4 regions of the Glutamicibacter sp. MOO4 genome follow, and region 3 is predicted to be linked to each of the others. Evidence: riboswitches for the same ligand, from Rfam matches in the RefSeq annotation. Region 3 holds a riboswitch; each other region holds the start of a gene.

Region 1 (7,408 bases), 680 kb from region 3:
ACTTGGGTTGTCATCTTTGCAGGGGTATAAGCAGGCCCAATAACGTTAGGTACCAATGAACACACTGAAGACGTCAGAAAAATTGGGATTCGGGCTTTATTTATCGCTCGTAACCCTTATAGCTGGCCTGCCCGTACTAGTTGGGTTTTTCATACCGCTGTGGTTCCCTCAACTAGGTGCGCCTAAACATGGCATACTTCTCTGGTCGCCACTGCTGACCATAGTTTTTGTCTTGGTCATTCTGGTTCTAGGCGAAATATCCGATCGAATCGTACTCAAAGTATTTAGTAGCGCAAGCAAAGTCGCGACCCAAGCGTTACAAACGCTTCTGTCGTTTGTCGTCCTGCTCGGCTGCTACCGGATGGTAATGACCGAATATCAGGCGGCGATGATAGCCTCCGTCACCGCAACCCTGGGATACCTACTCCTGTCACCGCTGATCAACAAAATGGCAGACAAAGCCCCTAGGACTGATTCTTGAAACAGCTCCAGCTGTATTTCTATAAATCCGAACATGCGCCCAAACTTGGGACTGATGCAGGTTTCGAAGAGTCACAGCGTAACAGGTTAGCCAACGCTAACCGCCATAGATTCAAAGGCAACAAGGAACACCAGAATAAACATGCCGATGGTGGTGGCAAGATACTGCGGTGCGTAGATCGATTCTGTAGTGGGCCCAGGCAGGCGGGGACTACGGTTTGAAGGCATAGTCCAATCTTGCCAGCTTGTTGTTAGCCACCTAGCACGTGCAAGGCAAAAGCCGAGAGGAAACCGGCGGTAACCAACAACCCGGTGTAGTCATGCTCAACGGAATAGGCTTCAGGGATCATCGAGTCGGCAATCATGGTCAGGATGCCACCTGCGGCCACTGCTGTAGCGAAAGCCAGAGCCTGCCCAGGCATGGATTGCATAACAAGTGCGCCAAAGAAGGCAGCCAGCCCACAAGAAATTGCGATGGATCCCCATAGCGCGGCAATCGTTTTGCCTTGGCGGCCGGCGTCCTTCATTTGAGCTGTGCTGGCCAGACCTTCGGGAACATTCGAGATGAAGATGGCGATAAGCATGGCTGGGTTGATGCTCGCACTGGTAACCACAGTCAGGCCCAAGGCCACCGACTCCGGGATACCGTCAATCAGTGCACCAACCGCCAGGGCGGTGCCTGAAGATTCACCTTGGCTGCCATTGCCTGACTTCGCTTGACGCTTTTTCGTTCGCCAATCCAGTAGTCGATTGGCTAAGAAATATAGTCCGGCACCTACCAGCACGCCAGCGATGGTAGCTAGCAGGCCACCGGTTTCGAAGGCTTCTAACACCAACTCAAAACTCAGCGCACTGACCAATACTCCGGCGCCGAAAGCCATGATCGCGCAGACCCAAACTTTTGGGATCTTGAACCACCAGGCCGCACCGGAACCCAGCAAGAGTGCCGAGCCGGCCACCGTACCCCACAGCAGAGCCTGCAAAGAAGCAATCATGGAACTCACTATAGCCAGCAAATCGAATCTGGCTGGGACTAGCCCTCTGAGGACATGTTATTAAAGCGCGAGTAGTGACCCTGGAAGGCTACGGTGATGGTCTTAGTTGGACCCGCACGGTGCTTAGCGATGATCACGTCAGCTTCACCCGGACGGTTTTCCTTGTCGTAAACATCATCACGATGCAGCAAGATAACCATGTCGGCGTCCTGCTCAATCGAGCCCGATTCACGAAGATCGGAAATCATTGGCTTCTTGTCGGTTCGTTGCTCGGAACCACGGTTCAGCTGAGACAGTGCAATCAGCGGAACGTCGAGTTCTTTGGCCAGCAACTTCAGGTTACGCGAGAACTCCGAGACTTCCTGCTGACGGGATTCAACGCGCTTGCCCGAGCTCATCAGCTGCAGGTAGTCAAGAACAATCATGCGCAGCTCGTTGCGCTGCTTGAGTCGACGGCACTTGGCGCGGATTTCCATCATGGACATATTCGGCGAATCATCGATGAATAGTGGAGCTTCGTTCAAGCGACCCATGGTGGTTGCAATCTTGGTCCACTGCGAGTCTTCCACCGAACCCTTACGCAGGTCCTGAAGCTGGATGGAGGCTTCTGCCGAAAGCAGGCGCATCGCGATCTCGTTGCGACCCATTTCCAAGGAGAAGAAGACGGTAGCCATATTGTTCTTGATCGCTGCAGAGCGTGCGAAGTCCAGTGCGAAGGTCGACTTACCGACGGCGGGACGAGCAGCGATAATGATCATCTGACCACCCTTGAGACCCTGGGTCAGCTCATCAAATTCGTAGAAACCGGTAGGTACGCCGGTGATGCCGTCGCCCGCGTTGGCTGCGTTTTCGATTTCGTCAACGGTGCCTTCGATGATGTCCGAAAGCCGTACGTAGTCTTCACTGCTGCGGTTTTCGGCAACCTTGTAGACCTCGGCCTGAGCTTCGTTGACGATGGCATCAACTTCACCGTCTGGCGAGTAACCCATCTGAACAATGCGGGTACCTGCGTCCACCAAACGACGAAGTACCGCGCGCTCTCGTACGATTTCTGCGTAGTATCCAGCATTCGCAGCCGTTGGGACTTGCTGGATGAGGTTGTGCAGATATGCGGCGCCACCAATACGTGAGATCTCTCCACGTTTGGTCAGTAAGTCAGCAACGGTCACCGCATCGGCTGGTTCTCCTCGACCATAAAGATCGATGATTGCTTCGTAAATGGATTCGTGAGCGGGACGATAGAAATCGGTGCCACGCAGCGCTTCAACTACGTCTGCAATGGCGTCCTTGGAGAGCATCATGCCACCGAGCACGGACATTTCCGCCTCGATGTCCTGTGGCGGCTTGCGCCCCGCGTCGGATTCCCGTGCCTCGTAAACCGGCTCAGCACTCATTACAGCCACTTCCATCCCTATTGAACCGCTGGGAAAAACTTCCTTGCCAGATGGCAACGCTCCATCATGTCAGTCGATACCGACAACTGAAAAGCGTCTGTGGATATTTCTGTCCCAAAGTCAACACTAAGACCGTTATTTGCTCACGTAAACCTCGTTATCCACAGCGCCTGTGCATAACATGGCCTGACTTGTGGACTGCCCTGTTCACTAACTGGGGAGAACCCTGTGGATTAATAACTATTACCATTCGGTAATATGTTTTGACTTGGGTGTTTGCGTTTACACAGCTGTGGACAGAAAGATATTTTGTTGAAGGTTGCGGCACCCTTCGCAGAGTTATCAACAGCCAAAAGCACCCGGAATTCGGGGTTATTAGCGATATGCACAGAGTTCTACACACATCACCCACAGGCGTGTGGATAACCCTGTGGATAGTGAGATTCTCCTAAAACCCTTAGTCACCGTAGGTTAAGCGGTTAACTTGACCCTCAAAAACGACGTCGTCCACATTTCTTTGCCCCCAAGACATCTTTTGTCCCCGTGGATAACTCACCACATCATCAAAATGCTGCCGTCACGCAAAAACGCTCCGGGTGGAACACCATGTGTTCCTTCCGGAGCGTTTGAGCAACTAGCTAGCTGAAGTATTAGACGAGTTCAGGAACTGGGATTGAATGAAATCGTGAATCATGGAAGATCTGTGGCGAATGTTCGGAGGCGTGGTGCCCATGCACCTCCAAGAAGACGACCCAGTGATCACCAGCTTCAACTTCGTTGTAGATGGAAGTCTCCAGCCACAATGTGGATTCTTCGATAAACAGCGCACCCTGATCAGTGACGGCAGTGTCTACACCGCGGAAGCGGTCGCCGGTCTTTGAGGCGAGCTGCGCACATACTCCCCCATTGCGGTCGCTAAGCACTGAGACGCCAATATGGCCAGCTTCGCGTAATTTGGGCCAGGTGTTAGAAGTTTTCTGTACTGCAAACATCACCAGCGCAGGTTCCAACGAAACACCAACGGTGAACGACGAAGCGATAATTCCGGTTTTTACACCGTCAATCTCGGCGCAAAGAGCTGCGATGCCTGAGGGGTGCTGAGCGAAAACCTTGCGGAGCGTCAGCGGGTCAAGTTCACGATTCAATGACATGGCTCGATTCCTTCTGGTCTTGCCCACGGCGCTGAAGAGACCCGAGCAAACGGTTCGGCGTCCCCGAATCCACTACTCACTGATCATTCACGCAGTGCGCGGTACTTGTTTCAACACCATTTAGCGCGAAACCGAATCCTCACCTGGAGCACCCCACTACCGTAGAGAGGGTTGCCGATCAGCAAGCCAGGGCTTATAGCTGATGCTCTTGATTCTGTTTAAAACGATATGGGTCATGACGAAGTATCGTCAAACAAATCACTTCGTAAATCGCAATATTCAATGATTCATTCGACGCATAGGCCTATATCGAGGTGTCTGGCAGTCAATTATTCAGAAGATGTGTGATCTATAACGCAATCCGCTTATCGGTGACATCCTGCCCAGCTCGGTCACCAAGGCCGCTTCAACGCTTTTCTGGGGCCGCCCACCGTAATGAAACCGGGTTTCTTTCTCTGGTGTTCAGGTTCATGCCACGATAAAAGATGCAGTGTTATGGGTCACACCATTCATTGCCTGCCGCCGTTGCCAGAGATGATGATTGAAGGATACCTCCATGGTAGAAATTCAGGCCAACCATTCAGAACTAACTCCGTTGCGTTTCCTTGAACGCTCGGCTGAGGCCTACCCCAGCAAAACCGCCATCATTCATGGGACTCGTAGTTATACCTACAAAGAATTTGAAACTCGGGTGCACCGTTTTGCTCAAGTACTAGCCGAGCGCATCGAACCCGGTGACCGAGTAGCGGTCTTGGCACCAAACACTCCTGAGATGCTGATGGCTCACTACGCCGTGCCACTAGCCGGAGGTGTACTCATCGCTTTGAACACGCGACTCTCGGCCCACGAGCTGCAGTACATCATCGATCATTCGGGAGCGAAGCTCCTCCTGGCCGATACCGAATTACTGGAGAACACCAAAACCCTGCGACGCGAAAACCCCAGCCTGCAGGCACTGATTGAGATCACCGACGATCAGTTCACCTCCCCACGCCCGAACGTGGAAGTTGATGGCACGTTGGAGCAATTGCTGACTACCGCCAGCGATGAGAAACTGCCCTATGCGATCGCGGACGAGCGCTCTGCCATCGCCTTGAACTACACCTCGGGGACCACGGGAAAGCCCAAGGGTGTGCTCTACTCGCACCGCGGCAGCTACCTGAACTCTCTGGGTGAAGCGCATCATCAAGGCCTTAGCTCAGCGACCCGATACCTCTGGACGCTACCGATGTTTCACTGTAACGGCTGGTGTACACCCTGGGCAGTGACTGCAGTTGGCGGCACCCATCTATGCCTGCGTGGAGTGCGTGAAGATGCAGTGTGGGATGCCATCGAAAACCTGGGAACTACCCACCTGTGCGGCGCGCCGACTGTTTGCTCGATCATCGCCGACTCGACTCGGGCGCACCAACTTCAGGCTCCGCTGCGCATCACCACCGCTGGAGCTCCACCGTCCCCGGCCATCATTTCCAAGTTGCAGAAACTGGGCATCGAAGTCGTTCACGTCTATGGGCTGACCGAAGTGTATGGCCCCTACACAGTCTGCGAATACCAAGAAGAATGGGATCAGCTGGAACCGACCGACTGCGCGGCCAAGCTAGCCCGCCAAGGCGTCGGGATGATCACCGCGGAGTCGGCACGCATTGTGGATGAGAACATGTTCGACGTTCCTGCCGATGCCCAGACCATGGGCGAAATCGTCTTGCGCGGCAATAACGTCATGATCGGCTATTACCGGGACGAAGAAGCTACCGCACAGGCCTTTGCCGGCGGATGGTTCCACACCGGCGACTTAGGCGTCATGCATCCCGACGGCTACATTCAGGTGCGCGACAGGGCCAAAGACATCATCATTTCCGGTGGCGAAAACATCTCAACCATTGAAGTGGAACAAGCTTTGGCTTCCCACCCCGAGGTACTGGATCTGGCCGTCGTTGGCATCGCCGATGAGAAGTGGGGCGAACGTCCCGTGGCCTACGTGATCCGGGCCAGCGACTCCACCTTGAGCGCGCAAGATCTGATCAGTTTCGCCAAGCAGAAACTTGCTGGCTACAAAGTTCCGCGCACCATCATTTTCCCGCAGGATTTGCCGCGTACTTCAACGGGTAAAGTGCAAAAGAACGTACTACGAGCCCAAGCGCTTGAACAGCTTAATAAGAACTAAATGTTTTGGAGTCAGCTATGAGTTCCACCAACCAACCAATCCCCGATAAGACCAGCCGGTTCACCGAAAGTGTCGGTCTCGTCTTTGATGAAATTTCAGCCACACTTGTCCGTGGGCACGCGGAGCTGAACGAAGACCACCACACACCTTGGGGAGTGGTCCACGGAGGCATTTACGCCACCATGGTTGAAAGCGCTGGCAGCGTGGGAGCCAGCTACGCGGTGGCCGAACGCCAGCAGTTTGCCGTAGGTGTTCATAACGCCACCGACTTCCTCCGCCCCTCCACCGGAGCACATGTGCAGGTCGAGGCCAAGGCCCTGTTCCAAAGCAAAACTCAGCAGCTCTGGGACGTTGTTATTACCGATACGGCTACGGGCAAAGTACTTTCGCGCGGACAATTGCGCACCCAGAACGTAGATTTGCCCAAATCTTGAGCGTAATCTGATGGCATCTAGCGGATCAGCCTCGGGAGGCTCATTATGAGTGCCACCTATACCTTTGATGTGTTCAGTAGTCTTGATGGTTTCGGCAGTGCCGGTGGCGACTGGGGAGGATACTGGGGCAAACAAGGACCGGAGTTACTTGCTCGACGCCTTGAGCTCTACGGCCAGGAGTGCCACATGGTTTTTGGGGCGAATACTTTTCGTTTGTTCTCCCAGTTTTGGCAGGAGATTGAACAGAATCCTGAAGTTGAAGATCCTTGGGGCGTTGCCATGTATGAGCAACCCGCCACGGTCATCTCCACAACGCTTAGCGACCCACTGAAGTGGCCACAGGCCACCTTGGAGCGGGCCGATGCCGTGGAGGTGGTCAGGCAATTAAAGGCCACCTCAGCGTTGCCCCTGCGATCTCACGGTAGCTTGGCGATGAACCGGTCCCTGCTCGCCGCCGGTCTGGTGGACTTTATTCAAATAACCATTTTCCCGGTACTCACCGGAGCCCACGGAGACTCCCCTGTGCTGGATGTCGGCGAAGACTACGATCTAGAACTCATTGATTCGCGACTTTTAGATGGCAGTATCCAAGAATTGACCTATCGGCCAACTCAACACGTAACTCTCTGAGCTTTTCAGAGCTCTAGGTAATAACCATTCATTCTGCATGTTTGAATATTTGAAGGTGAGACTGACATTGAGAGTGCATCAAAGATTCCCAACAGTTATCGCGGTCATTGCAGCCTTGTCGCTGACGGGCTGCTCGGCTTCTGAATCAACGGCCCAGAGT
Region 2 (7,408 bases), 330 kb from region 3:
GCAGCGAGCTGCTCATCAGGGTGTTCTGCAATCAGGGACTTATCCAGTGGCACCACAAAAGCGGTAGCGGCATGACCGGTCTTTGCATCCGGGGTCGGGCAAACGCCAGCTTCCACCACGCCTGGGTTGGTAACCAACGCTGATTCAATTTCAATGGTGGATAGTCGGTGACCAGAAATGTTGATCACGTCATCAGTGCGGCCAAGAATGAAAATATCTCCATCGTCATCAAAGCGAGCACCGTCCCCAGCCAAGAACCATCCTTGCTGAACGTACTGCTCCCAATAGCTGGTGTAATAACGTTCCGGGTTGCCCCAGACCGTACGTGCCATTGATGGGCCGGTTTGGGTGATGACAATATTGCCTTGGGTATTCGGCGCAACGCTGTTCCCCTGAGCATCCACGATATCTACGCTGACTCCGGGCAGGGCGCGAGCGGCGCACCCTGGCTTGAAGTAGTCATCGGTGGGCAACGGGGAGAGGATGGTAGCTCCGGATTCGGACTGCCACCAGGTATCAACCATGGGCAGACCCGCAGTGGTGTCGCGGCCGAGCTGTTCGCGGAACCACTTCCACGCTTCGGGGTTAACAGCCTCGCCCACGGTGCCGCCAATGTTGATGGTGGACAGATCGTATTTGGCTGGAATACCTTCTGGGAACCACCCCATCAGCGAGCGAACCAAGGTTGGTGCGGTGTAGTAACTGGTGACCTTGTAACGTTCAATCACTTCAAAGTGTCGTCCCGGGTGCGGCGCATTGGGCACACCCTCGTAGATCACCTGGGTGACGCCGTTAGACAGCGGACCGTAGATCTCGTAGGTGTGCGCGGTAACCCACGCCAAGTCAGCAGTGCACCAGTGCACGTCGTTGTCTCGCTGGGACGCATCAGGGTTGGCGAAGAGCAAGTTGTAGCTCGCGGTTGCCTGGGTCAGGTAACCGCCGGTGGTATGAACCAAACCCTTGGGTTGGCCAGTGGTGCCGGAGGTGTACATGATGAACAGCGGCGTTTCTGAATCAAAGAACTGTGCCTGATGTTCGGTGGACTGGGTCTCTACGGCCTCGTGCCACCACACGTCACGGCCTTCGGTCCAAGGGATCTCATCGCCGGTGCGGCGAATGACCAAGACCTTCTCGATATTGTTCTCACCGGAGACCGCCTGATCGGCATTGGCCTTAACCGCAACTGTGGTGCCACGTCGGTACTGGCCATCGGTGGTGACCAGTACTTTGGCCTTGGTGTCTTCTACTCGGAACTTCAGCGCTTCGGCCGAGAAGCCACCGAAGACCAATGAATGAATGGCTCCGATGCGCGCGCAGGCCAGGGTGATGACGATAGTTTCAATCAACACCGGCAGGTAGATAACGACACGGTCGCCCTTGACTACACCCAGAGCTTCCAATGCATTGGCTGCTTGGCTGATGCGCTCTTGCAGGTTTTTGTAGGTGACGGTCTGTCGGTCACCGGGTTCGCCTTCAAAGTACAGCGCGACTTTGTCTCCGCGGCCAGCAGCGACGTGGCGGTCAGCGCAGTTGACCGCAGCGTTGAGTTGGCCACCTAAGTACCACGAGATTTCTGGACCACGCTTGGCAGCTGCGTCGGCTGGGACGATTTGGCTAGTGGTGTGCCAGTTGGTATCCCAATCGAGGAGGTTTGCCGCTTCGTCCCAGAATGCTTGGCGTGCTTCCTCTGAGGCCAGCGTTGAGGTGGATGCCGATTCGATGGTCATGACAGAAAATTTCCTTGATGTGTTTTTTGGTTGGCGAAGTTGAATTGGGACAGCGGGAACTCTTAGGTCCAACGTTTAATGGCCCAGCGTTCTGCTATCGAGAGCAGGGCGTCGGTAATTTTTCCGAAGATGGCCAACAAGATGATGGTCATGATCAGTCGGTCCAGTCGGCCGTTGTTCTGCGAATCAGTCAGCAGGAAGCCCAGACCCATCGAAGCGCCGAGTAATTCAGCGGCAACAAGGAAGAGCCAAGACTGCGCTAGGGCTAGGCGCAGCCCGGAGAAAATCGAAGGCACCACCGCAGGAAGCTGCACCGTACGCAGCAACTTGATTCCGTTCAGCCCGAAAGATCGGGCGGCTTCTACCAGCTGGGCATCCACATGACGAAGAGCCAAGGCCACGGTGGTGAAGACGGGGAAGAATGCACCAATGATCACTAGGGTGACTTTGGAGTCTTCACCCATTTTCATCCACAGCACCAGCAGCGGGACCCATGCTAAGGATGGCACCGCACGCAACGCACTAATGCTCAAACCCAACAGAGCATCAGCCAATTTGGACAGGCCGACCAGTGCGCCAAGCAGTAGACCGAGCAAGGAACCAAAGAAGAATCCAAGCAATACACGTTGCGTGGAAATGCCAATGTGTTTGCCAAGATCTCCGTCACGCAATAGCTCAACTGCTGAAGTGACTACAGAAGTGGGGGTGGGCAAAGTCCAAGGAGCGACGATTCCAGTGGACGTCACGACCTGCCAGATCACCAGAACAATAACCGGCAAGATCAGGGATAACAACCAGTGTGGAGCGCGCAAGATGGTGGCAGAGACTCCGGATTTAGCCTTCTTCGGATTTCTCGTGGAGACGGTGGTGCTCATTGCTGACTACTCTCCGGAAATTTTGGTTGGGTCAGCTTTGGTAGCAAATTGGTCATCAACCAAAGTTGCTAGGGCCTCGTCTACGGATTCCTGCTTGGAGACATCGCCGCTGGCGACCAAGGTGGGCGCGATAGTCTTCAAGACTTTGGTGTACTCGGTTCCGGGAACGGCCGATACGTCCAAGTTGGAACGTTCTTCGATGACAGTGGTGGCAACCTTAGGATCTAGACCGGCAACATCAGCCAAGATCTTGGCGGTCTCTTCTGGATGCTTGCCCGACCATTCGCGTGCTTTCTCGTAGGAGTCAACGACCAGCTGGGCTAGTTCGGGGCTCTGCTTGATGAAGTCTTCGCGAGCATTAAGTGCACCGTAGGTGTTGAAATCTAGGTTGCGATACAGCAGCTTCGCACCGTCTTGTTCGGCTGCGGCCATGATGGGATCTAGTCCGCTCCAAGCGTCAACCGAACCGTTGACCAACGCGGTACGACCGTCCGCGTGTTGCAGATTCTGTACGGTGATGTCCTTTTCGCTCAGACCTGCCTGCTCTAGTGCTTGAAGCAGGAAGAAGTAAGGATCGGTGCCTTTGGTGGCGGCCACAGTTTTGCCCTTGAGGTCTTTCACCGATTTGATCTTGGAGTCCTTAGCAACCACCAGAGCGGCCCATTCTGGCTGCGAATACAGGTCGATAGTCTTGATCGGTGAACCGTTGGACCGGGCTAACAAAGCGGCGGATCCTGCGGTGGAGCCAACATTCACTGCGTCAGCACGTAATGCTTCATTGGCCTTGTTAGAGCCAGCGGACTGAACCCATTCCACCTTGACGCCTTGATCCTTAGCGGCGTCGTCGAGCCAACCTTTTTCTTTGATGACCAGGCTCAGCGGGTTGTAGGTGGCGAAGTCAATGGACAGGGTCTTATCTGATCCTGAGGCCGTAGCGTTTTCTCCGGCGCAACCGGTCAGGGCAGTAGCCCCGATCAACAGTGCTGCGGTGGCAAGTGCGGTACGTCGAGTGAAGCGGTGCGAAAGCATAATAATCCTCTAAATTGTGCGTGCGGGTAAGCGACAGCTATGTCGCTGATGGAGTAGATCAGGGGGAATCGGTGTTAAACGTCAATGGTTAGTCGGGTCCACACCAAGAAGTCGAAGCAATCCTGCGCGGTGAGCGATGAACTGATCTTCGTTGTGTTTGCGAGGATGAGAAGCGCTCATTGAGAGTTCTTTAATGACGGTGGCCGCGGTATCTTGACCCTCACGTCCCAGGACGATGACTCGGTCAGCCAAGGTCAACGCCTCGTCCACGTCGTGGGTGACCATAAGAATTGTGGTGGGGAAGGAAGCATGGATGGAGAGCAATAGATCTTGCATTTTCAGCCGCGTCAAAGCGTCCAGTGCGCCGAAGGGTTCATCAAGTAGCAGCACTCCAGGGCGCCGTGCCAAGGCACGAGCCAGCGAGACGCGCTGAGCCATACCACCTGAAATTTCGCGCGGGCGAAGATCTGTCGCGTGGCTGAGCCCGGTCAGCTCGATTAATTCATCAATCAGTTCAGCACCGTCGGCCTTGCTGGTACCTGGCGCGAGGCCCAAAGCGATATTTTCTCGGACCGATCGCCACGGTAGTAGTCGTGGTTCCTGAAATGCGACCGCACATAGTTCGTTGATGCCATCTACGTTGCGTTTTCCGGTACGGATGGATCCGGTGGATGGTTGGTCCAACCCGGAGACCGCGCGAAGCAGTGTGGACTTGCCGCAGCCGCTAGCACCAAGGATCGCAACAACTTGGCCCGCGGGGATCTGCAAGTTGATATCGCTGAGGACCGCGCGGCTTTCACTTTTGGTGGTGAAGGTGCGCGAAACATTGCTGAATTCCACGTCTAAAGCGGTCGAGGTGTGCGCTTGAGGCAGTGCAAGGCTAAGAGCCATGATCATCTCCATCGGTCCTGGCGGTAGCACCGGCCTATGGAGTGTGTCATCCATAGGTGGTTGCTGCGGCGTCACTGAGCCAGATCTCTCGGCCGCTCGGGATGGTTACGTGTCCATTACAGGCTTTCGAACGATTTGAAAGCAAATCTTGCGTAACATGAAAAATCTTCGATAACTACGTCACATGCGCGGGTTATTTCGTTATTTATTTCATTAGAAGGCTGTTTAATCGATAGTTGGGGATTCTTGCCAAGTCATCTTCGATATGACGCGTCATTGACTGTGCAACGCAACTGTCAAGCCACCTGGTCTGAACAATGAAATGTGACTTCGTGGCTTGGAATGATTGCTTTGTTACGGCTACAAATGAATGACAACCCATCCAGAGCGGCTGAGAGATCTGGCTCGACGACGCCGCAGCAACCACCCGAATCGCGGGACGGTGCTACCGCCAGGACCGATGGAAAGAATTGAGGACTTCAATGTCATTTGGCGAGTCGCCGAACTCTTCCGGTTTGGACTTCAACCAGCTCAGCGATCCTTCGCAGGCTAGCGCCATGGGACTAGATGACTTCGAAGAGCAACTGCCTACCCGGCAACTACTCAAAGTCACACCCGGTCCGGGCGCGGATGAACAGTATGACCGTTTGGCTGAAATTTTCCGTCCGGTATTCGCGCAGATCGCGTCTACCGCAAGGGACCGCGATCGCAACCGCGTGCTTCCCTTTGAACAGGTGGGCCTGCTGAACCGCGACCGCTTTGGTGCGCTGCGCATTCCAGTTTCTGAGGGCGGCTACGGCGCACGTCTGGTTGACGTGTTCCGCCTGCTGATTGAACTTTCCGAGGCTGATTCCCATGTTGGCCAGCTCTGGCGAGCACACATCGCCTTTGTGGAGAGCATTCTGATTCTTGAAGATCAAGAGCTGCGCAACAAGTGGGTTACCCGTATTGCTGCCGGTCAGATTGTCGGCAATGCGTACACCGAACGTGGCGGCAACGCACTAGGTACGCTGAACACCAAGGTCACCGAGTCTGAGGGCCGCTGGCTAGTTGACGGTGAAAAGTATTACTGCACCGGCACCATCTTTGCCGACTGGACCGCAGTGGCAGTGGCCCATCCAGAAAAGGCTGGCCGGCAGATTGCCGTCGTTTCCACCCAACGCAGTGGCGTAAAAATCCTTGACGATTGGGATGGGTTTGGTCAGGGGCTGACCGGTACCGGCACCACCGAGTTCCATCAGGTGCCCGTGGACTGTTTTATCCCACAGGCAACTAACGACTCCGAAGCTGCGATCTACCAGCTGGTCCTCACCGCAGTGCAAGCAGGTATTGCCCGCGCCGCGCTGAACGATCTGCGCCAGTCGGTCCAGAACCGTACCCGCATCTTCACCACCGGCACCGGCGTTCCGGCCTACCGCGAACCACAGGTACTTCAGCTGGTCGGCGAAGTCTCAGCAGAGTCCTTCGCCGTCGACTCGGTAGTGATTGGCGCAGTACTAGAAGTTGAAGCAGCACTGGTAGACCCAGGACTGAACGACGAGGAACGCTACGCGGTCTGTGAACTATCGGCTAACCGCGCCCAGACCATCGTGCAACCGTTGGTGCTCGGAGCAACCAGCAAACTCTTTGACGGTTTAGGGGCCTCATCAACCAGCATTGTGTGCAACCTAGATCGGCACTGGCGTAACGCACGAACCATCGCCACCCACAACCCGGCCATGTACAAGGCGCGCATCGTGGGGGACTACGAAATCAATGCGGTTCAGCCTCAACGTCTCTTGGTCACCGGCGAAGACAGCAACAACCAAAACTACGGCGCCTAAGCGCCTAATTTCTAATTTCACCAATACAGATTCACGGCAAGGAGAACACCTATGAGCACGAAGCGCGAAATTCTCTTCAACGCATTCGACATGAACTGCGTGGTGCACCAGTCGCCAGGTCTGTGGCGTCACCCAGATGACAAAGCCTCAACGTACAACACCATCGGCTACTGGACCCACCTAGCGAAGGTGCTAGAAAAGGGTAAGTTCGACGGCCTGTTTATTGCCGACGTACTAGGTACCTACGATGTCTTTAACGGCACCAACGAATCCCCACTGCGCTCGGGCGCACAGGCACCGGTTAATGACCCGATGATGCTGGTCTCGGCCATGGCTGCAGTAACTGAAAACTTGGGCTTCGGCGTCACCGCCGGAACCGCCTATGAGCACCCATATGCTTTTGCCCGTCGTCTGGCTACCTTGGATCACCTCACCGATGGTCGTGTGGGTTGGAACGTGGTCACCGGTTACTTGCCTTCGGCCGCCCGCAATATGGGCCAAGAAGACCAGATGGAACACGACGAGCGTTATGACCACGCCGACGAATACCTCGAAGTGGTCTACAAGTTGCTTGAAGGCTCGTGGGAAGATGACGCGGTTCAGAACAACAAGGAAACCGGGATCTACACGGACCCGGAAAAGGTGCACAATATTGAGCACGAGGGCAAGTACTTTAAGGTGCCCGGTATTGCTATCACTGAGCCGTCCACCCAGCGCACCCCGGTGATCTACCAGGCCGGCGCTTCTTCACGTGGCATCAAGTTCGCCTCACAGAACGCTGAAGCAGTATTTGTTACCAGCCCTACCCGCGAAATCCTCAAGGCTACGGTCACCAAGATTCGTGACGCTGTTGAGGCTGCTGGCCGCGACCGTTACGATGTGAAGATTTTCGCCATGCAGACCATCATCACCGATGAGACCTCTGAAAAGGCTCAGGCCAAGTACGAAGACTACAAGTCCTACGCGGACGTCGAAGGTGCACAGGTACTGATCTCCGGTTGGATGGGTGTTGACCTCTCCGAGTTGGATCCCGATGAGCCACTGGGTTCCAACGTGAAGTCCA
Region 3 (7,408 bases):
TCATCGGCGGCTCGTACGGTGCCCTCGATCTGTCCAGTCGTCTCGTCGAATTCCACGTCAACCACGGAATTTTCTTCAGCGGCTAAGTTCTTTCCGTAAAAGAAAGGAACATCGCCCAAGAAGGCCAACAAGTGGCGGGCGTCTATGGTTGGTGGAACAGAGTTACTCATCCTCTCATCGTTTCACGTTCCGGCCCGTGGTGAAAGTTGAAGCGCCCCTGTGTGAATAATCCCTATGTATGACGTAGCGTTGTCGCATGTCCCATATCTGGCCTTTTCTTCCGGCGCGCGCGGTGAACATCACTTCACTGATCGAATTTGACCGATTAGCTGCTGAAGCCTTGGCTAATCCCCATGCCCGAGGATACGGGTGGCGGGTGCATCGACTAGATCTGCGTGAGCGCGATTCCATACTGCGTTCGCTGGACCTGTCCGAGGCGATATTTATTGATTGCCAGTATTCACCCGCGGGACGTGAACTGGTTCAGGCCACCGGCGGACTGTGCATGTCTTCAGGCACGCAACTACCTTTTCAGACCAGTGAGCGGGACCTATATACGGCCGCCGAACTATACGCAGGCATTGATGACAAGCCCTATGAGCAAGTTCCGGACGCACTGATCTACGCCTACTCTCAGCAACACAGCACACCTGAAGTCACCGATAACGACAGTGCCATGGCGACCACCTTCCATGATTACCAGATCTCTCAAGCTCTGGTATCCGAAGTTTACGATGGGGCCTTTAAAGACTCACCGCTGATTGGTGTGATGGGTGGGCACGCGATGACCCGCGGATCTGAGCACTACGCGCAGACCGTGGAACTGGGCCAACTGATTACTCGGGCAGGATGTGCCGTTGCTACCGGCGGGGGACCGGGGGCGATGGAAGCGGCCAACCTCGGTGCTTGGTTGGCTGATTATGATCCACAAGATGTCGACGCTGCGTTGCAGATGCTCGCCACGGCTCCAGATGCGATTCACCAGCGCACACAGTGGGCTCGCACTGCGCTCGCCGTTCGTGATCGATTCCCGAGCACCCACCAGTCATTAGGTGTGCCGACGTGGTTCTATGGCCATGAGCCACCGAATTTGTTTGCAACAAAGATCGCAAAATTTTTCACCAACTCTATTCGCGAAGCGATTTTGTTGGAGCAGGCTAACGGGGGACTAATTGTTCTGCCGGGTGCTGCAGGTACGGTGCAGGAAATCTTCCAAGACGCCTGCGAAAACTACTACGCCACCGGCGCGCGTGTGGTGCCCATGGTCTTGCTAGGGCGCGAGTACTGGACTGAAACTATGCCAGCTTGGCCTTTGCTCAAGGCGTTGGCCGCAGACCGGGTCATGGAAGAGAAAATTGCGCTGGTAGATACTGCCGAAGAAGCGATGGAATTTATTGGTTCTATGAGCACGCTACGCCGGCGTACCCGCTGGTGAGACAAATAATTCCTTGGCTCTAGCCCAGCTGTACGTCGAAGATGAGTCCCAAGCAGTAGGTCACTGCCGCAGCTCCCCAGCCGATGGCTAGTTGGCGCAGCCCACGCTTCATCGGGGACGCTCCGGAGAGTAGACCTACGATAGCGCCGGTGAGCATCAAAGCAATTCCGACTAGGGCCACCGAGAGGATCACGGCAGGCAGGCCGCTCATGCCGAAGATATACGGCAGGATCGGGATGACCGCACCGGAAGCGAAGAGCAGGAACGAGGTGCCGGCGGCGCCGGTGGCCGAGCCGAGCTCCTCATGTTCATTCTCCAGCTCTTCGGAACGCTCTTCCGGGTTCAGCGAGAAGGCTGGGTTGCAATCACAGGTGAAGAGGCCCATGCGTTCGGCAGCGCGATGCTCAGCATCTTCATCGTTCATTCCGCGAGCCTTGTAAATCAGTACCAACTCGTTGGCATCCAGATTCAGATCGGGGGCCGCGGTGAGCGTGACCTGGGTAGGCCGGGATGCGGTGAGTAACTCTCGTTGAGAACGCACGGAAACAAATTCGCCAGCGGCCATCGATAATGCTCCGGCCAGCAGCCCGGCAATGCCGGAGAACAAGACAAAAGTGGAAGAAACGCCGGTGGCGCCAATACCCATGATGAGCGCCAAGTTGGAGACTAGACCGTCATTGGCGCCAAATACGGCGGCGCGGAAGTTGCCCGAAAGCTGAGCGCGACCGGCGGTGGCCAAAGCACGCACTACCTCTTCGTGGACCTCTTCGTCGGCGGCCATTTGCGCGGTCGCGTCCTGATCATCGCGGTAGGGGGAGCTGCTCTCAGAGCGCTGTGCCATAGCCAAAACGAACACCGAACCGAAGCTAAGCGCCAAAAAACGCAAGATGGTGCGCCTCAAGGAGGGGCGGACCGTCTTGGCGTGGACACCTAGTTTTTGTCGCCAGTGTTCCTCATGGCGTGCTTCGGCCGCGGCCAGACCTAGAAGGATTTGCTTCTCTTGCCCAGTTTTCTTTTGGGCTAGGGTCCGATAGATGGCACCTTCAGCGACCTCGTCGGCCAGATACTTGCGCCAACGTTGGATTTGGGCGCGGGTAGGTTCGGTTGCTGACTGGTTCGGCATCTCGAATTCAGCTCTCTTGGCAGATAACGGATCAGCTACCCAGTTTAGACAGCGGTCTCAGACTTGGGAATTTGGCAAGACTAAAAGCGATGCTCTGCCCCTCGGGCTGACCGGAGCTAGCAATGGAAAGTACTAGCTGCGAGGTCGCCGGTTCAAAGATCGGGCGGCGCGCGGATCGGACGATGAGCAATTCTAAGCGAGCTGGATCGCACACGTATCGAATGTGCCATTGGCCCTGGACCTTGAACTGAACTTGTCCGGTTTGGCGGTCGATGATGGGCAGGACGGAATATGCCATGGGATGCGCTCTCACTGAGTTCTTGCCCGGCCACAAAATTGTGAACGGACCGCTTCGTCATCCGAACCACCCATGAATCTGGGGTTGGTGCACGGCAAGTCGGAGCTTTACGCCGTGTCTCGTGAAGCAACACTTGCGATGCTACTCCCGTGCAAGTAAGCCAGTGAAGTCCTAGCCTGAAATATTTCCTTCATCCGCGCTGGACCCAGCGTCTAGCGTCTGGGACAGCTGGTTGATCTTCGTGTACTGCTGTTCCCACTGGGTTGTGGAATACGGGGGAAGGTTGGGAGCTTCGGGGCGAAGACCGGTGAAGCCATCAAGCTGTTCGCGCACGATATCAAGGTGCCCGGCGTGCCGGGAGGTTTCAGCGATCATATGAATCATGAGCTGTTCCAAGGTGGTGTGCCGGCGGCGAATCCACCATGGCACTTCGGCCGGTGCATCCAATGGCAGGGACGCGATGCTCTGTTCGCAGAATGCGACCGCCTGTTGATAAAAATCAATGATGTCGCCGGCGGTGAAGTGTGCTGGCGGTAAAAAGTCGGCTTGCGGATCGTCGGAGTCCATGAGTTCTTGCACATAAGGGTTGTTGATCTCTCGGCCCAGGCACTGGCCGAAGTATCCGTATTCGGTGATGGCCAAGTGATGCACTACGCCAAGAACATGCGTGCCGGTGGGCGTCAGTGGCTTGCGGGCCAAGTGATCGCTCAGTCCCTGAGCTTTATAGATCACCGCGTTGCGGGCGTCGTTGAGGTATTCACGCAAAAGCTCTTTGCTGTTCTTCATATGCCGAGTGTAATCAGCCGGCTGCTCAGCGAACAGCAGTTGTTGTGGTGTGCGACATATTTGACGCACCCCAGCTAGGGTCTGTTTACTATTGGTAAACCTGCCTGCTGACTTAGGCAAATGGCAGGAAGACGCCTAGTGCGTCGGAACAACAGAGGCGATGGAGCAAAAATATGAAGACCCTGCCCGTGGAATCAACCGGTGCTGCAATCAATATTGGTTCACGGCTACGCGGGGTGCGCCAAAGGCAGCGGATGACCATCGACCAGGTTGCTGAACTGTCCGGATTGACCAAGGGCTTTCTCTCGCGTGTTGAGCGAGATCTGACCAGCCCTTCGGTTTCAACGCTGCTGAAACTATGCGAAGTGCTCGGCATTGAAGTGGGAACGCTATTTGAAGTGCCTGAAACGATGTTGGTGCGATTGGCCGAAGCGCCACGGGTGTCCCTAGGCGGAGAAGGAATCACTGAGCAATTGGTGACACCGCGTAGCGAAAGGCGGGTTCAGATGATTCGCGCTGAAATCGCGCCCAAGGGTGTTGGTGAAGCCGAACTGTATTCGGTGGACTGTGAACTGGAAGTTTTGCATGTGATCTCGGGGAGGTTCACTTTAGTGTTGCCGGATCAACGCGTTGAACTCCAAGCCGGAGACACTATGACCTTCCCAGGGCGCGAGCCGCATAGCTGGGAAAATGAAGCCGATGAAGTGGCCTTGGTGACGTGGACCTTGATCCTCTAACCGGGGAGCCTTACTCGTGCCGATGCGTTCAAGCGCGTATTCTAAAAAGGTGTGTTCACCGTACGCACATGGTGCGGCGAGCGATAGGAGTGGCGTGAGTACTAGCGAAACAACTGGCACCCAGAACCAGCTACGCTCCATCGGCTGGTGGGCTTCGGTGTTCCTTGGTTTACTCGCGGGCACCACCTTGACGTGGATTCGTACCCAGCGCAACTTCTTTTTCATCGGCGCGGTCATCATCGCTGTGGTGATTGTGATAATCGGAATGCGCACCATCCGGCGGCGTGCACGCTTCCCTCAAATGGCTCAAGCCCATACTTCTTGGCCATATGCCGTCTGGACGGTGGTTCTTCTCGTTCTTGTGGGTCCAATTCAGCTGGTTTACGTGGCCGATGATCCCGGTGAACTTATGCTCAAATCTCTCATTCTTTCCACCGGCTTTTGCGTGGCAATCCACGAGCTGGATCGAGCAATGATCAAAGCCACCAGGAAGTACCTTCGCCAAGAATAGAATTTTTAGACGTTCTGCCTTCAGTGCTCAGGATCGTCAAATGCTGCCGTAGCCCCTTGTAGGGCTACGGCTTTTGTTGTCTTTTGCCCCGGAATTCGCGTCATAGTCACTATTTTGGTGCTCTGAGTCTTGACGTGACCTCGCCAACAAAATAGCATAATGGGAAACGTAAGTTTCATATTAGGCAACTATGGAAGTTGCCGAATAAGTGCCAGGAGGGCAAGAGCATGAAAGAAGTTCGCATCGAGGAAAACGGCAAGCTGGGGCCAATCAATGCAGCGATGATCCCTCGCTACGCCGGCGCCGGTACCTACGCCCGTCTGCCGCGTCTGGACCAGGTCCAGAGCGCTGACATCAAGATCATTGGTGTGCCTTTTGATACCGGTGTTTCCTACCGTCCAGGTGCACGCTTTGGTGCCAACCACGTCCGTGAATCCTCGCGCCTGATCCGCCCTTACAACCCAGCCACCGACACCTCGCCTTTTGCTCAGAGCCAGGTAGTTGACGCCGGTGACCTCGCGGTGAACCCGTTCAACATCAATGAAGCTATCGAAACGATTCAGGAAGAAGCCTTGGAGCTAACTTCTGACGGTTCAACCCTGGTCACCATCGGTGGCGACCACACCATCGCACTGCCACTGCTGCGCGCTGCATCCGAGCGTGCCGGTGCACCGGTGGCTATGTTGCACTTCGACGCTCACCTGGATACCTGGGACACCTACTTTGGTGCCGAGTACACCCACGGCACCCCATTCCGCCGTGCGGTAGAAGAAGGCATTCTGGATACCGAAGCCATCTGCCACGTGGGTACTCGCGGCCCGCTGTACGGCAAGAAGGACCTGGAGGATGACAAGCGCTTCGGCTTTGGCATCGTGACCAGCTCGGACGTGTACTACCAGGGTGTGCGTGAAATCGTTGACAAGCTGCGTGCGCGCATCGGCAACCGCCCGCTGTACATCTCGGTGGACATCGACGTACTTGACCCAGCCCACGCACCAGGCACCGGAACCCCGGAAGCCGGCGGCATCACCAGCCGTGAGCTACTGGAAATCCTGCGCGGGTTGCGCGGACTGAAGATCGTCGGCGCCGACATTGTTGAGGTCGCCCCAGCTTACGACCACGCCGAACTGACCGGTGTGGCCGCCAGCCACGTCACCTACGACCTAATCAGCCTGATCAGCGACTTCCGCGCCAACCAGGGATTGAACAAGTAATGACAACACAGCCCCAACGTAACGGCGGCGACCTGGTCATTGAGACCCTCACCGCGCTGGGAGCCAAAACCGTGTTCGGCATCCCCGGACAGCACGCCTTGGGGCTGTTCGACGCGCTCTCCCGCTCAAACCTGGAATTTGTCTCCTCTCGAGTGGAGAACAACTCGGCCTTTGCAGCCGACGGCTATTCCCGCGCTACCGGTGAGGTGGGCGTACTGTTCCTCTCCACCGGCCCCGGCGCGCTAACCTCGCTGGCTGGACTGCAGGAAGCCTATGCCACCGGTGTGCCGATGGTTGTTGTGGCCAGCCAGATCCCACTGGATGGACTGGGTGCACGACGCAAGGGCATGCTGCACCAACTCGATGACCAGAAAGCTTCGGCGGCCAACGTCACCAAGTTCCAGCAGACCGTACATCACGCCTCTGGCATCCCTTCGGCCATTCAGGATGCTTGGGCGCGTGCGATCACTGTGCCCATGGGGCCGGTGTGGGTTGAAGTTCCCCAAGACGTGCTGCTCGCTGAAGTGATGGTGCCACCGGTGCAGGATGCTTTGGCTGAAGCCTATGAGCACCCACCGCGTGAAGAGTTGATCCGCGAAGCAATTAACTGGCTCTCCGATGCACAACGTCCGGCCATTATCGCCGGTGGTGGTGTGCGCCGTGCCGGTGCGCAGGCCGAACTGTTGGCCGTGGCGCAAGCCTTGCAGGCGCCGGTGCTTTCCAGCCCGGGCGGTAACGGGGCTTTCCCGTGGAATCATGAACTGTCCTTGCAGTCATGGGTTGAAGACCGTCACGCCACCGAGGTTATGGAAGATGCCGACGTATTGTTGGTCATCGGCTCGGCCCTAGGAGAAGTGACCAGTAATTACTTCACCCTTGAACCGCGCGGCAAGATGATTCAGATTGACGCTGAACCACGAGTTCTGGAGTCCAATACTCCTGCGCTTGGTATTCGCGCCGACGCCCGCGAAGCGCTGAAGTTCCTGGACCGGGGATTGAAGGATGCCGGGTACACCTCGCGCGCTTCATGGCATGGACAGCGACCACAGCAGGTGGTCGCGCAGACCCTAGAAAAAATCCAGGCACGCCTGGATGCTCAGGATCTGGGCAAAGAACAAAAATTCATGGAAGACATCCGTGCCGCAGTTCCGGCATCGATGCAGACCTTCTGGGATATGACCATTGCAGCCTACTGGGGCTGGAGCTGCTGGGATGCCAAGGATGGCCAGTTCCATTCGGCACAGGGTGCCGGCGGTCTGGGCTTCGGTTTCCCTTCGGCCATTGGTGGCGCGATTGGTACCGGG
Region 4 (7,408 bases), 320 kb from region 3:
TGATCCTTCTACTTCTGCAGTTGGACGTCTGCCTCGGTATCTGCTGCGCTCAGCGAGGAAAATGCTCCCCGATACTGCGCCGCAGGATGGTTCTGTGGCAGGTAGTCTCCTCGTCCAAAGATTTTTTGTCGCAGGCTACCCTGCTCATATTCGCTTTGTGCCAGACCTCGTCGGCGCAACTCAGGGATAAGTCCTTCAATGAAGTTGTCGTAGGAGCCAGGCAGCACATGGTTCATGATATTCAAGCCGTCAATTCCTGCATCCTGCCAGCGTTCAAGCTCATCAGCGATACTTTCTGGGGTACCCACGATTTGCTGCGCCTTGGCCCGGTAATGGGCCAAGTCCTTCAGCGTAGGATTGCCGCCCGGGACAGAAGCTTTGATCGCTTCAAGTACGCCTTGGGCACCCTGGGTCTGAATGTCTCCCAATGGGGTGTCCAGATCCAACCCGCCTAGATCTACTCCCAGACCGCCACCAATGTGCGCGACAATCGCATCTAGATCCAAGTACTCGTCGTATTCGGCTTCCAAGGCTTTGGCTTCAGCCTCGGTGGATCCAACAACAAAGGACAACCCTGCGAAGACTTTGATGTCTTCTCGCTGGCGTCCTGCAGCAACGAGATTTTCAGTTAGCTGAGCGTTTTTCTTTGCAACATATTCTGCGTGCGGTGCGAAGAGGAAGGTTGCTTCTGCGTGCGTTGCTGCGAACTGCGAACCGCGCGCTGATGATCCAGCTTGGAAGAGGAACGGCGTGCGTTGTGCGCTGGGCAAAGCAAGATGTGGGCCATCAATTTGGTAGTAGTCCCCACGGTGATTGATCTTGTTGACCTTGGACGGATCAGCATAGATTCCGTTGACCTTGTCGGCCAGCAACGCGTCCTCTTCCCAAGACCCCTCCCACAGCTTGTAGGCAGCTTCCACATACTCTTCAGCCCACCCGTAGCGGTCATCGTGAGCTACGAGGTCCTTGCCACCAAAGTTGCGGTGTGCATTTTCTAGAACGCTGGTCACGATATTCCACGCAACGCGGCCCTGCGAGAGGTGGTCAAGGGTTGAAATCTGTCGGGCAAATTGGAAAGGGTGACTCTGAATGACAGAACTGGTCATGGCCAAACCAATATCCTTGGTGCTTGTTGCCAAGGCAGAGAGCAGTACCAGCGGATCATGGCTAGGAACCTGTAGGCCCTTGCGTACGTGGGATGCCCAACCACCCTCATGATCTCCATAAAGGCCCACAACATCGGCAAAGAACAACGCATCAAATTTGGCGTCTTCCAGCTTCTTTGCCAAATCCACCCACAAATTCAGTTCATTAAAACGGTGCTGCTGCGCTTCTGGGTGACGCCACATGCCACCAAGAATGTGGCTTGAGGTATTCATTAGGAATGCTGAGAGCAGCAAACGTGGACGTGATTCAAAAGTTCCCATGATTACTTCCCTGCTTTTGCTTCGCCGATAGAGTTCAGGCCATTTGGCACAGTGCCGTTGATGAAATAGTCGCCCACAGAGCGAGCCTTGAAGGCTACCGGGTTGTGGGTCGCAACTGTGCGTGCATTGCGCCAGAAACGATCTAACGATTTAGAGGTCGATACCGCTGACGCGCCGGTGACATCAAAGAGTTCGCTGGTGGCATCCAAAATCAGCTTTGGTGTGGTTACGTGAGCTTGTTGAACTGCCAACTCTGCACGCAGGTACGCAGCATCAGAATCCAAAGCCAGCTGCGGATCTAGGGCCGCGTCTAATTCGCGGGCTGCTGTGGTGACTATGCATTCAGCAGCAAAAACATTCGCCGCCAAGCGTCCAACCAACTCTTGAATCTGCGGATCATCCTTGAACAAAGAACCCGAACCGGTGTTAAAGGTGCGGGTACGCGTAGCTACGATCTGTGCTGCCTCATTGCGGGCGGCCTTACCGATGCCTACAAGTACCGACAGTAGACACAGTTGGAAGAACGCAGGTTCCAGAGTAGATGCGATTTTACGCTGAATAATGTTCTCGGCCTGAACCGGAACATCAGTGAATATGGCAGTACCGGTACCGGTCAATGGCTGGCCAAACCCATCCCAATCATCCAGGATTTCCACCCCGTCAGCGTTCCGGTCAACGATGGCGTACTGACGCCCTTCAACACCTTGCGTACTGGTCATGACCACAACCCAATCAGCAAAAATCGATCCGGTGGTGTAGTACTTTTCACCGCGCAAGACCCAGCCATCAGCGTTCTTCACGAGCTTGGTATTCGTGGTGCCTAATGCGTTGCCGCCACGTTCAGTTGCAGCGTTGCCAAAGATCTGACCATCCAGCACCCGTGGGAACCAACGGTCCTGAAACTTCTCGGGTTGCAATGCGATGGTCTCTACAAAGGCGAAATGGCTGCGCAACAAATGAGCCACATTGGAATCTGCCGTGGCAAGTTCAATCAGCAAACGGAAGAGGTGCTCGTGACTGACTGGTGTGCCACCGTGACTTTCAGGTACGCGCAACGTGGTAAATCCTGCGTCCTTGAGCCACTGCACCTGCTCAAATGGCAGAACACGGTTTTGTTCGCGTTCTCGGCTTCCCTCAGCTATTCGTGCGAAAACTTCACTGAAACGCTTGAGCAGTTCCTGGTAGTGGCTCTCTGTTGTTGCCGCGGCGATTGTCGTCATTGCTTCTCCCTGCAGGACATCGGTATCTAAGTTCAGTATCAAAAAGTAGTGGCCCCACGACGCGGATCAACTATCGTCGTGGGGCCAAGGCCTACTTATTCCAGGTGGCGAAATCTGCTTCCAGGTCGCGGGCCCATGGGGTGCCTAGAGCGCCGTCAAGGTAATCTGCGTACCACTGCTTGACCTCATCTGAGTGATAAGCCTCTTCAAGGACTTTGCCCTTCTCGGTATCCATGAATCCAGGTTTGGCACCAATGATGTTGATGTATGGAAGTGCTTCTTCTTCCTTTTCAAAGAGCAACGCGTCGTCTGGGTTCAGACCAATCTCGGCGCCGAGGCGAGCAAAGAGGAATCCGGCGTCAACGTCCGGCAGAGTCTTGGACAATGACTGCTGATCAACTTCAACAAACTTGAAGTTCTTTGGGTTCTCCAAAATGTCATTCTGCGACAGGCGAATCACGCTCTTGTTTGGCGTGACCTTCAATACCCCTGCCTTATCAAGCAGGGCCAATGCGCGACCATTATTAGCGGTATCTACAGGCAATGCGATGGTGGCACCGTTAGGCAGTTCCTTGATGGAATCGTACTTTTTCGAGTACACGCCGGCTGGTGAACTGTACATGTAGAAGGCTGGATCCACATCCACGTTCTGGTCCTTCTTGAACTGCTCAAGGTAGGCACCGTGCTGGAAGAAGTTCGCATCATACTCACCGTTAGATACCACGTGGTTTGGCTGCACGATATCGGTGACATACGTGGCATCCAGCTTCCAACCCTTCTCAGCCAGTAGCTTCTGAGCGATCTTGGTGGGCTCCTGCGACGGAGCCGATTCGGTGACAATGATCTTGATGGTCTTGTCCCCAGTTCCGGAAGCTTCTCCGCCTCCGACCAGACCACATGAGGTTAGTCCTAAGAGTGCTGCCGAGCCAGCGGCGAAGGTCAAGAAAGTACGACGAGATACTGCCATGATGTTTTCCTTAGATAAAGTGCGAGTTGAGAAGAAGTGTTTAGCGTTTGTCTGCTGCACGCGAGAGCCGAGTACCAACAAACTGAACTGCGTGCACCAGCAAGATCATCAGAATGATCGCTAGGAGCATGACGCCGGTTTCGTAACGGTAGTAGCCGTAGCGGATAGCAAAATCGCCAATACCTCCGCCACCTACCAGACCGGCCATCGCTGAGTACGAGATGAAACTGACCGTCATGATGGTGATAGATGAGAGCAGTGCAGGTCTTGCCTCGACAAGTAATACTTCGCGAATGATCTGTCCGCGGGTAGCACCCATGGCCTGCGCAGCTTCAACAACTCCATTGCCAAGCTGGCTGATGTTCTGTTCCACAAAACGTGCAAAATAAGGAATCGCGTTAATCGTCAGCGGAACAATGACGGCAGCAGTTCCAATGGTCGTTCCCACCACAAACCGGGTGAACGGGATGATGGCAATCAGCAAAATAAGGAATGGGAAGGAACGGATGGTGTTCACTATTCCGTCAACAATCTGGTGCAACCGCGGACGGGGACGCAGACCATTAGGCGACATGGAGAACAGCCAGATCCCCAGTGGCGTTCCGAGCAAAATTGCAATTGGAATGGCGACCAGAAGCATGGCGAAAGTTTGTGCCATGGCCACCCAAATTTCCGGGGCCAGTTCAACAATTCGGTCAAAGTTAAAAGCTGCTGCACTGCCGTTGCTCGTGCCCAGCACTAGTGAAGATAAGTTCATTGGTAATCCAGGTTCTTTATACGCGCGCTACGTGGGCAGCTGATGAGGATGAAACGGGTTTTGGGCTGCGGTTCAACGTAATTTCATCGCTGATCAGATAGCGTCCGATAGGCGTCGTGGGTTCAAAGCCAGGCTCTTGCAACTCATTCAGGGCGAACTCTTCAACTACTGAACCGTCTTCCATCACCGAGACGCGGTCTGCGATGGCCTTAATAACGTTCATTTCGTGCGTGACAATAACTGTGGTGATTCCGAGGCTGGCGTTGATGTCGCTGAGGTACTGCAGCACCGAGGTCGTGGTTCGCGGATCCACTGCACTGGTCGGTTCATCGCACAAGAGGACTTTTGGCTCGGTCACCAACGCTCGTGCAATGGAGATGCGTTGCTTCTGACCGCCTGAAAGCTGTCCTGGGTATGCGCTGGCCTTGTCAGCCAAATCAACAATGGCCAAAGCTTCCAAGGCGCGTTCGCGACGCTCGTTTTTTGCTACACCAGCAAACTTCAGATTCAGTTCCACGTTCTGCAACGCGGTGCGATTGTTCAGCAGATTGAAGTGCTGAAAAATCATTCCGATTTCATGTCGTTGCTTACGCAAATCGCCATCGCTGAGTCCGGTAAGTTCCACGTCATCGACAAAAACCTGACCGGAGGTTGGGCGCTGAAGTAAGTTGATGTTGCGCAACAGCGTTGACTTGCCAGCACCGGAGAAGCCGATGATCCCGTGAATGCTTCCGGCTTCAATGTTCAGGGTCACGTCTTTAACTGCCGTGAATTGATCCTGGCCATTGCCAAATGTTGTTGTTACGTTCTCAAGACGAATCATCATCGCTCCTTTACTGCTTGGTTATACGGAGCGTTCTTCACGAGGAAATCCTGTCTTTAAACAGACTTTCCCGTCGCGAAGTGAAAGTACTCCATCGGTCCTGGCTGTAGCACCGCTCCCTTACGGGTGGTTGCTGCGACGTCGTTGAGCCAGATCTCTCAGTCGCTCTGGATGGTGTGTGTTCGGTTGTACGGTCCGAACGATTTAAGTCTGTCTTCCATGGCCATGACCGAACAATAATTACGTAAACGGAAGTCATGAAGTCACCAAAACTTACTCACAACGTCAAAAAATTGCTTTGGTCTGCGTAGCAATTCTTCACTTTCCTCAAAGGTTTCGAATCAAGACGACGACCCTTGACGTATTGATTCCCCTTTTGGTTTCATGCGCACGACTGACCGTCGGGAATTGAACCGCGAGGGACGTGGTTGTATTAGTTTGCAGACCAACGAGAGGACAACATGAAGATTGCAATTGCAGGAGCCACCGGACAGCTGGGCCAACTGGTTATCAACGCACTATTAGAGCGCGGTGCAGATCCTGCACAACTGGTTGCCCTTGGACGTTCTGAAGAAAAACTCGCTCCTCTGGCGGGCAAGGGTCTGGAGACCCGCGCCGCTGACTACAACGTCGAGGCAAGCCTGGTGTCAGCTCTCGAAGGCGTAGACAAGTTGCTTCTGATTTCAGGTAGCGAAGTTGGCCAGCGCATCACCCAGCATGAGAACGTCATCAACGCTGCCCAGCGCGTGAACGTATCGCTGATTGCTTATACCTCTATTGCCAATGCCCTGACCGGCAACATGAAACTGGCGCAAGAGCATGTGGCTACCGAACAGTTACTGGCGGGCTCCGGCATTGAATACGTCTTGCTACGCAACGGTTGGTACACCGAAAACTACACCGATCAGCTCCTGGGCTACCTCAACAGCGGCGTAGTTCTCGGCGCCGCAGGTAACGGCAGGATCAGCGCCGCCCCACGTGCCGACTACGCAGAAGCAGCCGCAGCGGTATTGCTCTCCGAAGAAAATGAGTCCGGCAAGATCTACGAACTTGGTGGCGACAAGGCCTTCACCCTGAGTCAGCTGGCCGGTGCCGTGGGCGCCGCCGCCGGCCAAGAGGTCAATTACCAGGAAGTTGAACCAGAGAAGCTCGTTGCGATCTACACCGAATCCGGCGTGCCAGCACAGTTTGCAGACATCCTGGTTGATACCGACGTGCAGGTTCGTGACGGTGCCCTGGAAGTGAACTCGGCAGATCTTTCCCAGCTCATTGGCCGTCCAACCGCATCGTTGGGTAAGACCATCAAGGAAGCTCTGGCTCAGTAAACTAACCAGCTGCACCAACGCTGAAGTGGGCAGTGATCCTCGACTGACTAGTCGGGGATCACTGCCCACAGTTCTAACGTCATAACTATAAATATTGTGATCACTTGCGCGGAATTACAACGCTTCTAAAAAGATGGCTCGTGTCACACCCCTAGCGCTTCGAGCACTTCCCGTAAATTGACGCATACTTCATCCCCACCTCTTTCAGGAGATCAGAGTATGCAACGATCAAGTTTGCGCGCTTTGGCTGGCGCAACGATTCTTTCTTTGGGACTAGGAGCTTTCACAGTCCTCCCGGCGAGCGCTGACCCAAGGCACACAGAAAAGACCCCGACTGCTACCGGTACCGGAGGCGCAGTAGCTTCCGTGGATCCAGAAGCTTCGGCAGCAGGACTCGAAGTATTGCGTAAGGGTGGCAACGCTGTTGATGCCGCGGTGGCTACCGCTGCAGCCCTAGGTGTCACCGAACCCTACAGCGCTGGCATTGGCGGCGGCGGCTACTTCATGTACTACGACGCGTCCACGGGCAAGGTCAGCACCATCGATGGGCGTGAAACCGCGCCGGCAGCAATACCGCATGATGCCTTCATCGATCCGGCTACCTCAAAGCCCTATAACTTCACCCCCGAACTGGTCACCAGCGGTGTAGCAGTAGGCGTTCCTGGCACCGTGGCCACCTGGCAACGGGCGCTAGATAACTGGGGTTCACAAAGCCTCAAGCAGGTTCTCAAACCGGCAACTCAGGTCGCCTCGCGAGGCTTTGTGGTGGACAAGACCTTCCATGAACAAACTCAAGATAACAAGGAACGCTTTGTTGCTTTCAGCTCAACCAGCGATCTCTTCTTGCCTGAGGGTGATGCCCCAAAGGTAGGCACCATTTTCAAGAATC

The links. Region 3 has a riboswitch for S-adenosylmethionine ahead of AC1Z3F_RS00480 (hypothetical protein). Riboswitches for the same ligand answer to the same signal wherever they lie in the genome.
Region 1: linked by a shared signal. The riboswitch ahead of AC1Z3F_RS13675 (flavin reductase family protein) and the one ahead of AC1Z3F_RS00480 (hypothetical protein) in region 3 are both predicted to bind S-adenosylmethionine.
Region 2: linked by a shared signal. The riboswitch ahead of AC1Z3F_RS15340 (acyl-CoA dehydrogenase family protein) and the one ahead of AC1Z3F_RS00480 (hypothetical protein) in region 3 are both predicted to bind S-adenosylmethionine.
Region 4: linked by a shared signal. The riboswitch ahead of AC1Z3F_RS15360 (methionine ABC transporter ATP-binding protein) and the one ahead of AC1Z3F_RS00480 (hypothetical protein) in region 3 are both predicted to bind S-adenosylmethionine.

Annotation. Positions count from the first base shown of each region.
Region 1 covers NZ_CM167800.1:2,924,350-2,931,757, forward strand. Annotated here, with positions in the region: gene AC1Z3F_RS13650 (hypothetical protein) at 1-30, shown strand, start outside; gene AC1Z3F_RS13655 (hypothetical protein) at 56-481, shown strand; gene AC1Z3F_RS13660 (hypothetical protein) at 568-708, opposite strand; gene AC1Z3F_RS13665 (ZIP family metal transporter) at 732-1,475, opposite strand; gene dnaB (replicative DNA helicase) at 1,514-2,869, opposite strand; gene AC1Z3F_RS13675 (flavin reductase family protein) at 3,520-4,020, opposite strand; SAM riboswitch class IV at 4,117-4,234, opposite strand; gene AC1Z3F_RS13680 (AMP-binding protein) at 4,577-6,184, shown strand; gene AC1Z3F_RS13685 (PaaI family thioesterase) at 6,202-6,618, shown strand; gene AC1Z3F_RS13690 (dihydrofolate reductase family protein) at 6,664-7,248, shown strand.
Region 2 covers NZ_CM167800.1:3,273,423-3,280,830, forward strand. Annotated here, with positions in the region: gene acs (acetate--CoA ligase) at 1-1,727, opposite strand, end outside; gene AC1Z3F_RS15325 (ABC transporter permease) at 1,790-2,602, opposite strand; gene AC1Z3F_RS15330 (aliphatic sulfonate ABC transporter substrate-binding protein) at 2,609-3,631, opposite strand; gene AC1Z3F_RS15335 (ABC transporter ATP-binding protein) at 3,713-4,522, opposite strand; SAM riboswitch class I at 4,528-4,630, opposite strand; SAM riboswitch class I at 4,898-4,989, shown strand; gene AC1Z3F_RS15340 (acyl-CoA dehydrogenase family protein) at 5,005-6,345, shown strand; gene AC1Z3F_RS15345 (LLM class flavin-dependent oxidoreductase) at 6,397-7,408, shown strand, end outside.
Region 3 covers NZ_CM167800.1:97,201-104,608, forward strand. Annotated here, with positions in the region: gene AC1Z3F_RS00465 (DEAD/DEAH box helicase) at 1-170, opposite strand, end outside; gene AC1Z3F_RS00470 (LOG family protein) at 257-1,435, shown strand; gene AC1Z3F_RS00475 (VIT1/CCC1 transporter family protein) at 1,455-2,558, opposite strand; gene AC1Z3F_RS00480 (hypothetical protein) at 2,590-2,856, opposite strand; SAM riboswitch class IV at 2,870-2,983, opposite strand; gene AC1Z3F_RS00485 (DinB family protein) at 3,028-3,642, opposite strand; gene AC1Z3F_RS00490 (helix-turn-helix domain-containing protein) at 3,816-4,379, shown strand; gene AC1Z3F_RS00495 (hypothetical protein) at 4,474-4,890, shown strand; gene speB (agmatinase) at 5,118-6,104, shown strand; gene AC1Z3F_RS00505 (thiamine pyrophosphate-binding protein) at 6,104-7,408, shown strand, end outside.
Region 4 covers NZ_CM167800.1:3,282,458-3,289,865, reverse strand. Annotated here, with positions in the region: gene AC1Z3F_RS15380 (NtaA/DmoA family FMN-dependent monooxygenase) at 9-1,427, opposite strand; gene AC1Z3F_RS15375 (acyl-CoA dehydrogenase family protein) at 1,430-2,647, opposite strand; gene AC1Z3F_RS15370 (MetQ/NlpA family ABC transporter substrate-binding protein) at 2,739-3,614, opposite strand; gene AC1Z3F_RS15365 (methionine ABC transporter permease) at 3,655-4,371, opposite strand; gene AC1Z3F_RS15360 (methionine ABC transporter ATP-binding protein) at 4,388-5,197, opposite strand; SAM riboswitch class I at 5,283-5,372, opposite strand; gene AC1Z3F_RS15355 (SDR family oxidoreductase) at 5,656-6,519, shown strand; gene ggt (gamma-glutamyltransferase) at 6,739-7,408, shown strand, end outside.